DNA from 2 places in the Proteiniborus sp. genome. Region 1 is predicted to be linked to the other one. Evidence: riboswitches for the same ligand, from Rfam matches in the RefSeq annotation. Region 1 holds a riboswitch; the other holds the start of a gene.
The links. Region 1 has a riboswitch for FMN ahead of ABV008_RS02945 (ECF transporter S component). Riboswitches for the same ligand answer to the same signal wherever they lie in the genome.

Region 2: linked by a shared signal. The riboswitch ahead of ribD (bifunctional diaminohydroxyphosphoribosylaminopyrimidine deaminase/5-amino-6-(5-phosphoribosylamino)uracil reductase RibD) and the one ahead of ABV008_RS02945 (ECF transporter S component) in region 1 are both predicted to bind FMN.

Annotation. Positions count from the first base shown of each region.
Region 1 covers NZ_JAWRHZ010000017.1:93,035-100,811, reverse strand. The annotation lists gene ABV008_RS02980 (dihydrodipicolinate synthase family protein) at 1-486, opposite strand, end outside; gene ABV008_RS02975 (hypothetical protein) at 641-1,960, opposite strand; gene menC (o-succinylbenzoate synthase) at 2,031-3,230, opposite strand; gene ABV008_RS02965 (alpha/beta-type small acid-soluble spore protein) at 3,392-3,568, opposite strand; gene rimI (ribosomal protein S18-alanine N-acetyltransferase) at 3,623-4,069, opposite strand; gene tsaB (tRNA (adenosine(37)-N6)-threonylcarbamoyltransferase complex dimerization subunit type 1 TsaB) at 4,062-4,784, opposite strand; gene tsaE (tRNA (adenosine(37)-N6)-threonylcarbamoyltransferase complex ATPase subunit type 1 TsaE) at 4,756-5,253, opposite strand; gene ABV008_RS02945 (ECF transporter S component) at 5,459-6,061, opposite strand; FMN riboswitch at 6,337-6,454, opposite strand; gene ABV008_RS02940 (amidohydrolase) at 6,621-7,777, opposite strand, start outside.
Region 2 covers NZ_JAWRHZ010000061.1:174,009-181,785, forward strand. The annotation lists gene ribH (6,7-dimethyl-8-ribityllumazine synthase) at 1-238, opposite strand, end outside; gene ABV008_RS13815 (bifunctional 3,4-dihydroxy-2-butanone-4-phosphate synthase/GTP cyclohydrolase II) at 240-1,451, opposite strand; gene ABV008_RS13820 (riboflavin synthase) at 1,472-2,122, opposite strand; gene ribD (bifunctional diaminohydroxyphosphoribosylaminopyrimidine deaminase/5-amino-6-(5-phosphoribosylamino)uracil reductase RibD) at 2,131-3,228, opposite strand; FMN riboswitch at 3,437-3,550, opposite strand; gene ABV008_RS13830 (LysR family transcriptional regulator) at 3,630-4,529, opposite strand; gene ABV008_RS13835 (YeiH family protein) at 4,642-5,685, shown strand; gene ABV008_RS13840 (methyl-accepting chemotaxis protein) at 5,955-7,777, opposite strand, start outside.

The DNA of each region.
Region 1 (7,777 bases):
GATTCCTCCTGCAGCTTCATATAAAAAGAATAAAACCATAGGAAGTCCAACTTCAGCTATTTTCTTATGATATTTGATTATCATCTCATCTTGATCCTGTCTACCTCTAAATAGGGTTGGTGCATAAGGAAGTAGTACATCTGCTCCTAATTCTTTTGCATGAACAGCCATTTCTACTGCTTTTTCAATATATCTTTCATCATCTATTTGTCCATCATTCTTAGCGCCAACACCACATAATATTAATTTTTCATCACTAAGGCCATTTCTCCAAGAATTAAATACTTCTTCTCTTTGCTCCTTTGAAAGAAAAAGTCCTCTACCTGTATGGGCCCACAAAGCAACACATTTTATTGGCTGTTGATTCATCCATTTTACATAGGATTGTTGAGCATCGTAATTTATAGAACCATCTTCGTTAAATGGCACAGGCACTGCAGGGATTATTGAATTCTTAATATTGTCTTGAATATCTTTAAACTTCATTTCGCATCCTCCTCTTTAAAGACGTTTCTTTAATATGTCTTTAATTGTTTATATTTATATATTGAACATAAATTTTAAAATTCCTTCTTCTATATCTAAAAAGATTTAAAAGTTAGAATTTTTAGTTTCCATGACTTAAGAAATTTTTACAATACTATTTTAATTTATCTTCGCTAAAATCAATTTTGTAAACTCTACTTGGACGTCCTCTTCTTCCAGGTTGTTCAACTCCAACCTCTACTGCTGCTCCTCCATCTACCAGTTTGTTCATTATTCTATTTGCAGATCTTAATGTTATATCTAATCCTTTCTGTATGTCTGAAGCAGTAATGCTATCTGTCTGCATCTTTGATAGTAAGCTTTTAATCATGGTCAAATTAGAAATGCTAATATCAGTTTTTTCTGTCCATTTTAATAGTGTTTTATCTTGACTTTTTAATTTATACTCTAAGCTATTTGATGAACCTATTGGTCCAATTACGACTTTATCTTGATTTATCATATAAGCCAATGAATCTTTCTTTTCTTTAGATAATGCTAATGCTTTTCTTGCATTTTCCTCTGCCTCCAAGGCATTAGTTCCCGTTCCAATTCCCATATTAATAGACATAGAAAACTTATCCTTGATTTCTTTAACTATAGGAATACTCTCATAGGAGTTAGTATATTCTTGAAATATACCCTTGGTAATAAGTACAATGAATTCATCTCCATCTGCTGAAGAGAAAACAGATGCCTGATTGAGTCTGCTATAATTTAATAACTCTTGATATAGAGACAATCTTTTCTCTTTCATCTCAAGAGCAGATATTCTATTTCCATTTAAGCTATATTCTTTTATATCTACTATTATAATAATTATTTGATTGCTTTTAGCAAGTCTAGTTTCACTAGCTGATGCTATTAACTTAAAGGTTTCTTTCATTGTAAACTTTGTAGGAGTCGCTTTGAAAACAGGTACCTTATACTCTTTCAACTTTTTATATACAGAGTTAATAGAGGTTATAGCAGCTTCTGTCTTACCTTCTTCATAAAGGCTACGATGAAATTCTACATATTGCTCCCTAGAGTAATTAGACAAATGCATATCATTTACATACAAAGAATCATAGAATACCTCTAATTCCTTATACACTTCTCCAATTTCTGACTCCCTTAAAGTATCTATGCTGATTTTACTAATGTTTATATTGTTGTGAAATTTCATTTTGAATAATACCTTATATAAAGCTGAACCTAATATAGGGTAATAAAACAGCTGTTTGTCTGTTAATTGAGTTTGTCTCACATGATAATATGGTAAAAATCCTGTAAACAAAAATGCATCTACTTTATTTTCCCATTTTTTTACTTTGTTTAAAGTGTCTTTTTCATCTTCATAGGGAATCCCAACTGTCTGAATGGAATTATATTTTTTTCCTATGTCAATACTTTCGTTTACCAAATCCTCTGGTCCAACAATCCCTACTCTCATATATAAGCCTCCAATCAGAAAGGAATCCACACCTTTCGTCTGTTATGAGAACATTTTTTACTGCTTCTATCTAGCAAAGATTAGTCCCATCTTTAATTATGTTCTCATAAACTATTTTACCATATTTCTCATAATTGTCTTTATTTATTTCTCCTATACCAACTTCTTCATCTAAATGTATTTTTCCATCTTTGCCCATTACCATTTCTTTAATATCTTTTCCTTTGCCATACCATCTGCTGCTAGGCTCTATACATGCAGGATATTTGAATCCAGAAAATGTAGCAAGAGCTAATATACATGCTCCACCTATTCCACTTTCAGGCATAGTACCTCCCCACACTTCAATGTTGTGCTTAGAAGCTAGACTATAAATCTTTAAAGCCTCATAAATCCCTCCTACTCGTTGAACTTTAATATTCCAGATATTTGAACCGCCTATTTCTATTGCTTGTTCTGCAACCCTTTCTGATTTTAAAGACTCATCTAAGCAAATCGGGGTCTTAATCATTTTACTTAATTTGCAGTGATCAAGAATATCATCATGATGAAGAGGCTGTTCTATGAAAGTACAATTGTACTTGTCCATTTCTTTTAGAATACTCTCATGTTCCTTTAAATTAAAGGAAGCATTTGCATCAGGCCATAATATAAAGTCATCTCCGATAACTTTTCTTGCAGTTTCTAAAGCCTTTAAGTCCCAGCCTGGTTTTACTTTTACTTTAATCCTTTTATAACCTTCTTCTACGTATTCTTCAATCCATTTTGCTAATGTGTCATAGCTATTATCTTCAGGTATCCCTACTGATGCTCCAGAATAAATATAAGAATTATTCTTCAAATATTCTTCTGTAGTACCTAATTCCTTTAGCTTATTGTAAATAAGTGTTTTTAAAGAAATATTGTTTTTTCTTGCAACTAAATCCCAATAAGCAGTTTCTACTCCTGCTTTAGCAAAATTATTGCCTCTTATGCTATCATTTATAATTAGATTTATGTCTTCAATAGACTGAATTTCTTTGCCAATAACTCTCGGAAATATCCATTCCTCTAGCATAGCTTTTGCAGAAGAAATTGTTTCTGATGAATAAAAAGGCGCTTCAAAAGGTGCTGATTCTCCATATCCAACTATTCCATCTGACCACAATTCGATTATTAATGATTTTCTACTATAACTAACTCCACCACTTATTTGAAATGGAATAGCGTAAGGTATATCGACCTCAACTATTCTCGCACCATCAATTTTAAACTTTTCATTTATGTCCAAATTCTCCACCTCTATAAGAAATATTAAGACATGTCTCTATATAGTCTTTATATTATTCTACATCATTCTTTAATAAAAAGCAACACTAAAAATAAACATTCGGGAAATCGGGTTAGGTCATAAAAAAATCAGAGGAAACTTGCTTCCTCTGATTTTCATAATTACTTTTTGTTTATTAGCTGTTTTTCAGCTTTTGCTATTAGCTCTCTAACTATAACGCCTGTATGTTTTGCGGCTAAATTTCTAGGGTCATCTACTCCATATTCATTGGCAATCTCTGTCTTGAATTGTTCAAAGGCATTTCTAGCTTCTGGAACAACTAGCTTCCTTCTAGACAATAAGATCATCTCCTTTGGAATTTTTGTCCCCTATATAGTATTTACAAAGTGACTTTATTTTACCCTCCACATAATAACAGCATCTTCTTTTGTATCTGAATAATAGCCTTTTCTAACTCCACAATCAATAAAATCATATTTCTTATATAATGATTGAGCTATTAAGTTTGATTTTCTGACTTCTAAGGTCATATTTTTTATATCTCTTTTTTCACATATGTCTACAAGCTTTTCAACGATTAGATTACCTATGCCTTGTCCTCTGTATGGGGAGCTTACAGCTATATTAGTTATATGTCCCTCATCTAATATGAGCCAAAGTCCACCGTATCCAACTATTTTTTCATCCTTTTCTGCTACAACGTACCTAGCTAGTTGATTCTCGGTTATTTCTAAAACAAATGCTTCTCTTGACCATGGTGTTGTAAATACTTCTCTTTCTATAGCTAATACTCCATCTACATCTTCTTCAGTCATTTCCCTAATTATCACATCACTCATTTTTGTCACCTATTAAGCAATGCTTTTCATTATATTCTCTTTGTGCCTGGGATTCTCTTAGATAATCTGGTACAAGTTCAAAAAAACTTTCAGTTTTACCTTCTTTAGCTTTTACCATTGCAAGCTCTGCTACAGAAGAGGCTCTCGCCATATTAGCACTTTTTGGAGCGAATATAGCCTTTTCTCCTAATGACTCCGAAAGAATATCTTTATAGGCATAAGTTCCGTCTCCTACAAATACTATTTTTTCTGGTCTATCAGATAATACTTCCATAAGTTCTTTGACCTCTAGGATTGTTTGTTCTTTAATTATATGTAGGTTTCCATTTACCCATTTATATATTCCAGTAAATACTCTATCTCTTCTAGCATCCATTATTGGTACTACTATTCCCTCACAATAAGGTAAATTAAATGCAAGTGCATCAAGAGTAGACACCCCTACTACTCTTTTATCTGTTGCCTGAGCAAGTCCATTTACAGTGGCCACTCCTATTCTTAGGCCAGTAAATGAACCTGGTCCCTTTGCTACAGCATATACATCTATGTCTTCAGGCTTCAAGCTACAACTGTCAAGGGCTTCTTTTATTATTGGCATTATCTTTTGTGAATGAGTTAGTTTATGATTAAGAGTATATTCTACTAATAATTTTTCATCATCCACAACAGCACATGTTGCAGACATACTAGAGGTATCTATGGCTAAGATTTTCATCTTTCTTCAGCTCCTCTTTTATTTTCTCTATAATATTTATATGTTTTTCTCCATTTCCACTTATTATTATCTCTCTACCTTCATTATTATCTTTTTTACTAATTTCTATGTTTAATCTTTCTTCTGGTAGTATTTCTTCAATTATATTGGCCCATTCTATAACAGACACACCTCTTGAATAGAAATATTCTTCATATCCCAAATCATACATTTCATCAACATCATTAATTCTGTAGACATCAAAATGATATAAAGGGCATCTTCCGCTATACTCATTTATTATTGTAAATGTAGGGCTTGTTACATAGTCTTCTACATCTAAACCCTTTGCAATAGACTGAGTCATAGTAGTTTTTCCTGCACCAAGGTCTCCAGTCATGCATACTACTTCGCCACCAGTTAATAATTTTCCAAGTATAAAACCAATTCTTTCTGTTTCTTTTAAATTATCTACATTTATTCTAAGCAATACTTTCATCCTTCCTTAATAGCCTAAAAATATTATATCCAGTTTAGGTGTGATATACAAGTGCATACAAAGGAGATAATTCAATAATAATATTAGCCATATAAAAATGCACCTCCAAAAATTAAAAATTATTGTCTAACTTTTGGGGTGCGCTTCACACAGAGTGATTACAGTTATATACTTTTTAAGTGTATAAGGGTATTTATTATTTGTGTAATATTGGAGAAACTCTTTTATATAGTGGTATTGTAATAACTGAAACCATAATTCCTTTCAGTAAGTTAAAAGGTACAATCCCAAATAATATAAAACTTCTGTAGTCTGTGACAAATTTATTAACCTTTGCACCCATATCAACAAAAGCTTCAACAGGAGCACCAAACAACTTAGCATAAAAAGGTATTAGGAAATAATAATTTAATACAGAAGCTGCAACAGTCATAGCTACAGTTGCTGCAAGCATACCCAATATAGCCATTTGAAATGTTTTTTTCTTTTGATATATAACTCCAGCTACAAATACAAATATACTACCTACAAAAAAGTTTGCCAGCTCTCCTACTGCTCCAGTAGTTGTTCCTTCTATAGCTAAGTTTAATATGTTTTTAAGTAATTCAATGACTACACCAGCTATAGGTCCCAGTGAAAATGCACCAATTAATGCTGGAATATCACTTAAGTCAACCTTCAAAAAAGGTGGTGTAAACCATAGAGGCATCTCTAAGTACATTATTAAAAATGCCAATACAGATAATACTGATGTCTTAACTAATGTCCTTGTGTTCATTCTTTCTTTTGCAATTAACATATACCATCCCTCCAAATTTTAATTTGCCTTCAGAGCAATTGGTATTTTCCACAGTCTCGCAACACAAATTTATTTGTTCGCTGTCGCTCACATAAATTTGGTGCTCGTTGCGTTTGACCTACCATCGATTTTTCGAAAAAAGCATTCGAAAAATCGGGTTAGGTCATAAAAAAGCCCTGAAGTTATTACATCAGGGCTTAATAGCTAATTTATATCCGATTTAGAATCTTAATCTTCGAATTAATTCGAAGTTTCATTAAGTATGTGGATATTAGCAAAACCTTCTCTCATCCAGACTTTACTGTCGGTCTTGGAATCTCACCAAGTCAACTGCCATAGCAGCTCGCGGACTATACCGCCGGTCGGGAATTACACCCTGCCCTGAAGATTTTATATTTATTTGTTGATTTTGACAACTTTATTATCTCATAGGATAATTATTTTGTCAATTCAATTTTGAACAGTTGTTAAACAGTTGTTGAACAATAGTTAAACTATCGTTAAACCATCGCTAAACCAGATCCTTCACTAGCGTTCAGGATGACAATTCTCAATTGATCTACTTAACTCTTTTTCCGTCAATAATAGTAGCATAAGTCTTGCATCCTATATCTGTTAAAGGATTGCCATCGAAAATCACTATATCTGCATCTTTACCTACTTCAATACTTCCTACTCTATCTTGTATGCCTAATATTTCAGCTGGATTAATAGTTATAGCTTTAAATGCTTCCATCTCATCTAATCCTGCTCTTACTGCTAAGCCTGCACATATTGGAAGGTATTGTAGTGGAATAACAGGAGAATCTGTCATTATGGCGATTTTAACTCCAGCATTATGTAAAGTAGCAGGAGTGTCAAATGTTAGATTTCTAAGTTCAAATTTAGACCTATCAGAAAGAGTAGGTCCTACTATAGCAGGTTTTCCTTCTTTTGCAAGATGCTCTGCTATTAAATGTCCTTCTGTACAGTGGTCAAGTGTTAAATCCACTTCAAATTCTTTTGCTATTCTTATAGCTGTAAAGATATCATCAGCTCTATGAGCATGAGCCTTAAGAGGAATTTCTTTTCTTATAACCTTAGCCATTGCTTCCATTTTCATATCATATTCAGGAGCTTTTGAAGGATCGTCCTTTGATTTTTCAAGCTTTTCTACATATCTTTTTGCTTTCATCAACGTGTCTCTTAATATTGCAGCAGTAGCCATTCTGGTAGATGGTGATTTTTTTTGGCTTTCATACACTCTTTTTGGATTTTCTCCAAATGCAACTTTCATAGCTAAAGGCTCTTTAACTATCATATCATCTATTCTATCACCATATGTTTTTATAGCAACAAACTGTCCGCCTACTACATTTGCACTACCAGGACCTGTAGATACGCAAGTAATTCCACCTTCACGCGCTTCTTTAAATGTAACATCCATTGGATTTATAGCATCTATTGCTCTTAGATGAGGTGTGACAGGGTCAACCATTTCATTTCCATCACTGCCTTCAAATCCTATACCATCTTCCCACATTCCTAGATGGCAATGAGCATCAATAAATCCTGGTGTCACTAATCTGCCTTCTGCATCAATGATTTTTGCATCAAGTGGTGCAACTATGTCCTTAGCTATCTCCTTTATTTTCCCATTTTCTATTAAGATGCTACCATTTTCAATTATACCAGATTCAGCCATTGTATAAATCCTAGCATTTTTAATTAAAAGCA
Region 2 (7,777 bases), on a different contig from region 1:
CGCCAAGGCATATTACCCCATCATATTTTTGAGTTTTAGCCATTTTCTTAGCAACAAGGGGTATTTCAAATGCTCCAGGCACCCAGGTAATTTCAATATTATCCTCTTCTGCACCATGTCTCTTTAAAGCATCAATAGCTCCAGATAAAAGCTTTCCGCCTATAAACTCATTAAATCTCCCAACAACAATGCCAAACTTTAATCCTTGTGCAATAAAATTTCCTTCGAATGTTCTCATATTATTTTTCCTCCCTAAAATTTAACATATGTCCAAGCTTTGTTTTCTTTGTTTTTAAATAATACTCATTTCTTTCATTGCACTTCATCTGTATAGGTACTCTATCTACAATTTCTATGCCATAACCTGATAGTCCCTTAATTTTTCTAGGATTATTAGTCATAAGCTTTATTTTCTTTGCTCCTAAATCAGCTAATATCTGAGCTCCAATTCCATAATCTCTCATATCCTCTGGAAAGCCAAGAGCAAGGTTTGCCTCTACTGTATCCATTCCTTTATCCTGAAGTGAATAAGCTCTTATTTTGTTAATAAGGCCAATTCCTCTCCCTTCTTGACGCATATAAAGTAAAATTCCTCTTCCTTCTTTTTCGATTTTCCTCATAGCTGACGCAAACTGTTCGCCACAATCACATCTTAAAGATCCAAAAGCATCACCAGTAAGACATTCTGAGTGGACTCTGACTAAAACTGACTCACCATCTGCAACATCACCTTTGACTAAAGCAACATGATGTTCACCATTTAATGTATTTTCATAGCCAATGATTTTAAATTCACCATACCTTGTTGGCATATTTGCTTCTGCTGCTCTTTTTATATATACTTCCCTTTTTCGTCGAAAGGCTATTAAATCAGCAATTTTAATTATTTTTAAATCATGTTCCTTACAATATTCCATTAGCTGAGGTACTCTTGCCATTGTCCCATCTTCATTCATAATCTCGCATATAACTCCTGCTGGATACAAGCCTGATAAGGATGCTAAATCAACTGCAGCCTCTGTATGCCCTGCCCTCTTTAAAACCCCGCCTTTCTTAGCCTGTAATGGGAAAATATGTCCTGGTTTTTTAAAGTCTTTTTCTGTTGCTTTAGAATCAAGAAATTTCTTAATGGTTAAAGCTCTTTCGTGTGCAGATATTCCTGTTGTAGTTTCTGCAGCGTCAATAGATACGGTAAAGGCTGTTTCATAAGAATCTGTATTTTTTTCTACCATTTGACCAATATTAAGCTCTCTAAGCCTTTCTTCTATAATTGGCATACAGATTAGTCCTCTTCCATACTTAGCCATGAAGTTGATTGATTCAGGACTAACTTTTTCAGCTGCCATTAACAAATCACCTTCGTTTTCTCTATCTTCATCATCTACAACTACTATTATTTTTCCGTTTTTAATATCTTCCAAAGCTTCTTCTATGGTATTAAATTTATACATTTTTCATCCTCCTTTTGCTTTTATGCAAACCCATGCTCACTTAGAAAATTCATATCTATTCCTTGTTTAACAGATGCTTGTTCTTTAGATAAAAGTAGCTTTTCAATATATTTGCCTACCATATCACACTCTAAATTAACAATGGCTCCTACCTTTTTTCTGAGCAGTGTTGTAACTTCCTTAGTATGTGGGATTATGGAAACCTTAAATACACTTTCATCTACATAGGCGACGGTTAGACTTATTCCATCTATTGTGATTGAACCCTTTTGAACTATATATCTTAATATCTCTGGGGAAGTAGATATTGTTACCCATACTGCATTATCTTCATTTTCATAATTTGATATGGTTCCCATACCATCTATGTGCCCGCTAACTAGATGACCTCCTAATCTATTGCCAACTCTTAGAGCTCTTTCAAGATTAATTTCATCTTCTGGAGATAAGATATGCAGGTTACTTCTTCTCATAGTTTCTGCCATAACATCTACTGTAAAGCTATTATGTGTAATTTCCGTAACTGTGAGGCAGACACCATTTGTGCTTATGCTGTCTCCTAGCTTGGTTTCTTCTAGAACTCTATTTGCCTTAATAATAATTTTTGCAGACTTCGTTGATTTGACTATGGACTGAACCTTACCTATTTCTTCTACTATTCCAGTAAACATATTGCTTATCACTCTCCCCGTAAATAACCTTCAATCATTATGTCATCGCCAAATTTATGAATCTCAATATCACTTAGCCTTAAAGCATCCTTCATTAAATTCCTTCCCTCTCCTCCAATTGGAGTCTTAGCTTTTCTTCCTCCGATAAGTTTAGGGGCTATAAAAGCATTTACTTTATCAACAATACCTGATTCTATAGCTGAGCAGTTCAATTCACTTCCGCCTTCTAGTAAAACGCTGTCTATTTTTCTTTCTCCTAAGGCTTTCATAAGGAAATTTAAATCCACCTGATTATTACTTAAGGGGGCTATAATCACCTCAGCGCCTTTTCTTTCAATCTCTTTAATTTTTTCCTTTGGTGCTAGTTCAGTTGTAGCAATAATTGTTTTTGCATTCGATTTTATATTTAATACATTTGACTCAAGTGGTATTTTAGCATTACTATCCACAATGATTCTTATGGGATCATTGCCCTTGCCATCATCTAATCGAGTGTTCAGGTATGGATTATCCTGAAGCACAGTACCTATTCCAACCATTATTGCTGAAACTCGATGCCTTAACCAGTGAACATACTTTCTTGATTCTTCATTTGTTATCCATTTTGAATCTCCCGTACTTGTGGCTATTTTCCCGTCTAAAGTCATGGCTGTCTTTAGTATGCAAAATGGAAGCTTTGTAGTTATATACTTAAAAAATATTTCATTAAGCTTTCTGCTTTTTTCTTCCAAAACTCCAGTAACAACCTCTATTCCACTATCTCTTAAAATTTTTATACCTTTTCCTGCTACTTCAGGATTTGGATCTCCAAGAGCTATAACAACCTTTTTCAGGCCTTTTTCCACAATAGCATTAGCACAAGGTGGAGTCTTACCATAGTGTGAACATGGCTCAAGAGTAACATACATAGTTGCACCTTTTACATCCTCAGTAGCATTTTTGAATGCATTTATCTCTGCATGACAGCTTCCATAAACTTCATGATATCCCTCTCCTATAATTTTTCCGCCTTTCACTATAACAGCTCCAACAAGAGGATTAGGGTTTGTATATCCAGTACCTTTTTTAGCTAGTTCCAAAGCTCTTTCCATATACTTTGTATCCATATTATCAACACCTCTGAGTATATTGTTACCAATAAACAAAAACTCTTGCTATTTTAAAACCCATTTTATAGAAAGCTTATTTTAAGTAAAATTAGAACGCACCTATGGGATATAAAAAAGCCCTGAATACTATTCAGGGCTTATAAAGCAACTATATGTACAGTCTTGTATCAATTTCAAAATATGACTGATAACCATAGACTGCTTTTCTAATCTTCTTTCATCCAGACTTTACTGTCGGCCTCGGAGTCTCACCGAATCTGCCTTACGGCTCGCGGGCTTTACCGCCGGTAGGGAATCGCACCCTGCCCTGAAGATTTATTCAATTATTATGGGACTAATATATCATTATTAAATATTTATGTCAACGTAAATATACTTTTTCTATCTATTGCCTTCTATTATCTTCTATGCTTTACTCTGTCTTTGAAAAAAGAAAAAAACATATCATAATCTGACTGCATTATATCATTCTTCAAATAAATAAAGTTAAATTCTCTTTCAATAATAAAATCAGCTATTTTAATCTCTGTTAATTCTTTTCTTCTGATTTCTTCACGAACTGCATCTTCATACATAAAGCTCAAACCAATTCCACTTTTAACCATTTCTTTTATTACATTAACATTTCCTATTTCAATAATGTTCTTGAAATCTCCTAGAGAATGATTTTTATCATAAAGTCCCCTTTCCAGCACTTCACGAGAACCAGAGCCAGATTCACGAATGATAATAGTTTCATCTTTAAGGTCATCTAATAAAACAACTTCTTTACTGGTCAATGGATGACCAACAGGTGCTGTTAATATAAAGGGAGCAATTTTATATAGTTTAGTATCATAGTCAGATTTTTTAAATAGCCCCTCAACTAATGCAAAATAAATTTCACCATCTTGTAACATTCGAAGCACTGTCCTTGTGTTATCTACATACATAGTAATGTTGTACTCTTCAAAAGTATTCATAAAATCGCTTAATATGGGTGGTAAAGTAAATTCTCCAATAGTCAAAGTTGCAGCAAATTTTAGTGTCTTTTTTGCATTATTTATTTCTGAAAGCTTCTGCAGTATTATCTGTTCATTAGCCTTTGCATTTAATACATATTTATAGAAAAGTTCCCCTGCTTTTGTAAATCTCAATTGCCTGTTAGAGTATTCAAAAAATCTGCTTCCATAATGTCTTTCCAATGATTGAATATGCTGGGTTATGGCAGGCTGAGTTAAGCAAAGCTCCTCAGACGCCTTTGTGTAACTTTTATTTCTGCACACAGCTAAAAAAGATTCCATTCTAATATCTAGCACTTCGTTCACACCTCTATAATCATAATTTATGAATTCATAAGTATTTATAATTAGATTTTATAGTTAATGGATGTTAAAATCAATATTGACTTTAAAATAAGGAGTTGGTCTTGTGGTTTTTTTCAATAAATACGCATTGGGAATATTATTTTCTGCCTTACTGGCATATGTTTCAGTTTTTATAAGTAAACTTATTCCCTATAATCTTATAGGCGCAGGAGTTTTTGCACTATTAATTGGTATGTCATTAAATCCTTTTGTTTCTAAGTACCAGATATTTGAAAAAGGTTTCGGATTTACTTCAAAAAAAATATTGCGTCTTGCTATTATCCTTATGGGTATAAGTCTTAGTTTTGGACAAGTCGTAGAAGTAGGAAAGTTTTCTTTGATTGTTATGGTGTTTACTCTTATAACAGCTTTTGGTGGTGGGTATTTAGTTGGAAAGCTTTTCGGAATGAACTGGAAACTATCAAGTCTTATTTCTGCAGGAACAGGTATATGTGGTGGCTCTGCAGTTGCTGCTATTGCTCCAGTTATTGATGCAGAGGAAAGTGATATAGCCTATGCAATTTCTGCTACATTTATATTTGATGTTATTATGGTAGTGCTTTTCCCTATAATGGGCCGTTATTTTAATATGACAGACTTAGGCTACGGTCTCTGGACTGGAACAGCAGTAAATGATACTTCTTCAGTTGTTGCAGCTGGATATGCCTTTTCTGATATAGCAGGAAAATTTTCTGTTATTGTTAAGCTTACACGTACTCTATCTATTGTACCTGTTGTACTTATATTCTCTTATATTAACGAAAGACTTATAAGAAAAAACGAGGAAAATTCTTTAAAAGAAAAAGGAGAAGCCGTTATTCACTTAAGGAAAAAAGTAGATATAAAAAAAATATTTCCTTGGTTTATTCTAATGTTCCTCGGTATGGTGGCTATTAAGAGTACAGGATTAATTCCAGAAATGTTAAGCCAATCTATTTCTAAAATAAGTAAATTCTTAATGGTTATGTCACTTGGAGCCATAGGTTTAAGAACTAATTTTAGCAAACTTGCAAAGTCAGGCTTTGCACCAATGGTGCATGGATTTATTATCTCTGCATTAGTAGTTATAGTTTCTTTTTTAGTTCAAATGGTCATAGGACAAATATAATTTTTTAAAATTAATTTCAATAATGAAAAGCTCTTAAGAGCCACAGCCTTAATATACTTAAATTATTCGTAATATAGGAGAAGGTATTGGAGAATTTCATTTGTGAACAAGTTCTCTGTCTGCTTGTAACCTATCATTTTATTCTATGCAGAGAGATTGTTGATAGTAGCTCTAGCAAAATTGCTAGAGTTAAAATATTATATTCTTCATATACCTTATTGTCATTGCTACTATGGTTTAGGTTACTGCTATTATTCTATTAACATAAATTAGTTTTTGCCTATTGTCCAAGCTAAAGGAGGTGATTTATGTATTTTTTCTTGCAGTAATTTTGCTGTCTCAATGAGCTGACTGCTTTCTTGAAATAATCTCTCAGTATTATTAGTTTGCTCATCTACGCTTTGATATATCTGCTTACTAGAAATTGCAGATTCTTCGGTGACAACTGCTATATCCTTTACTGCAGATAAAATACCTTCATTCTGTTCTCTCATCAGAATAACAGATTGGTTTAAGGTTTCCATCTCATGATAAATCTTACTTGTGGCAGTATCTATTCGTGTAAATATATTCTTAGTTTTAAGCATAGAATCATATTCACTATAAGAAGTTTCTTTAGTTACCTTAATCAATTTCGTAGTTTTATCTACTTGAATAAGCATTTCATTTAGAACATTATGTATATTTTTTGCTAATTTTTGAGTCTCTTCTGCTAAATTATGTACTTCATTTGCTACAACAGTAAAGCCTCTGCCATGCTCTCCTGATCTTGCAGCTTCAATTGATGCATTTAGTGATATTAAGTTGGTCTGCTTAGCTATTTTTTCAATATAATCAATAATTGTCATAACTGCATGCGATTTTTCATGAAGTCCATGTATTTCTTCCATTACTTCTTCAACATGCTCAGCATTCATTTTAGATGCTTCATGTAATTCTTCAACAATTCTTATTCCCTCTTCACTTATTTGGGCACTATTAGAAGTCTCGTCATTGATTCTACATATATTGTCTATAACGCTTTTAATACACGTGCTGAACTCTTCCATCATATTGAAGATGCTTTCTGCTTGCTGTGCTTGATTCTCAGCACCCTCAGAAATGCTTTGGATAGACATATTTATTTGCTGCGCTTTAGATAAATTTTTTTCACAGATATGACCAAACTCAGTAGAACTATTAAGAATCATTCTGCAAGCCTTTGATATTTCCTCAACTAAGGTCTTGATTTTAATTATCATTTGATTAAAGCCTCTAATCAATTGTCCTGTTTCATCTTGCAGGCTAACATCTAAGCTAACAGATAAATTGCCTTTTTCTACATCCTTCATGCTCTTTGCTAGCTGAGAAATAGGGCTTATAATACTTCTTACAACCCAAATACTCAGTACTCCACCAATTACAAGTGCAATTATCAAAATGATTATATTCTTTCCTATACTTGTCCAAATTTGCCGCTGTATTTCATAATATCCCATAGTAACTGCGAACTTCCAGCCAGTCCGTTCATTAGTTGCAAATTTCATAAATTGTTGACTGCCTTCGTTATCATAGTAAAAAAATCCATGCTTATTCTGATGCATAGCTTTATAAAATGTGCTGTCAATAACACTTTGTCCTACCATTTCACTATTCCTATGTGCGATTATAATACCATTTTTATCAACTGCAAGGGCATATCCAGATTCACCAACTTGTATATCCTGTAAAATATGCTGAAACAAATCAATAGACAGCATTGCACCAACTACACCTATGACATTGCCGTCTTTATTTACTGTCTTTGCAATAGCAATTACTGTTTCTCCTGTAACTTCGTCATAAAATGGAGATGTATATATGACCCTCCCCCTATTTTCCATTGCTTCCCTATACCATATTTCTTCAGTAGGCTTATAAGCTTTTGCTTTAACTGAATTGACTGGATAGCGATAGAATTCATCATTATAAGTTCTCATAAGCAAAGCCTTAATAGAGCCATTGATTTCCACATAGCTTCTAAAATCTTTAATGAGCTGCTCCTCATATTTCTCATCTACTAAAATATCTGTTACACTTTTTTCTCTTGAAAGACTTAATAGACTCTTTTCAG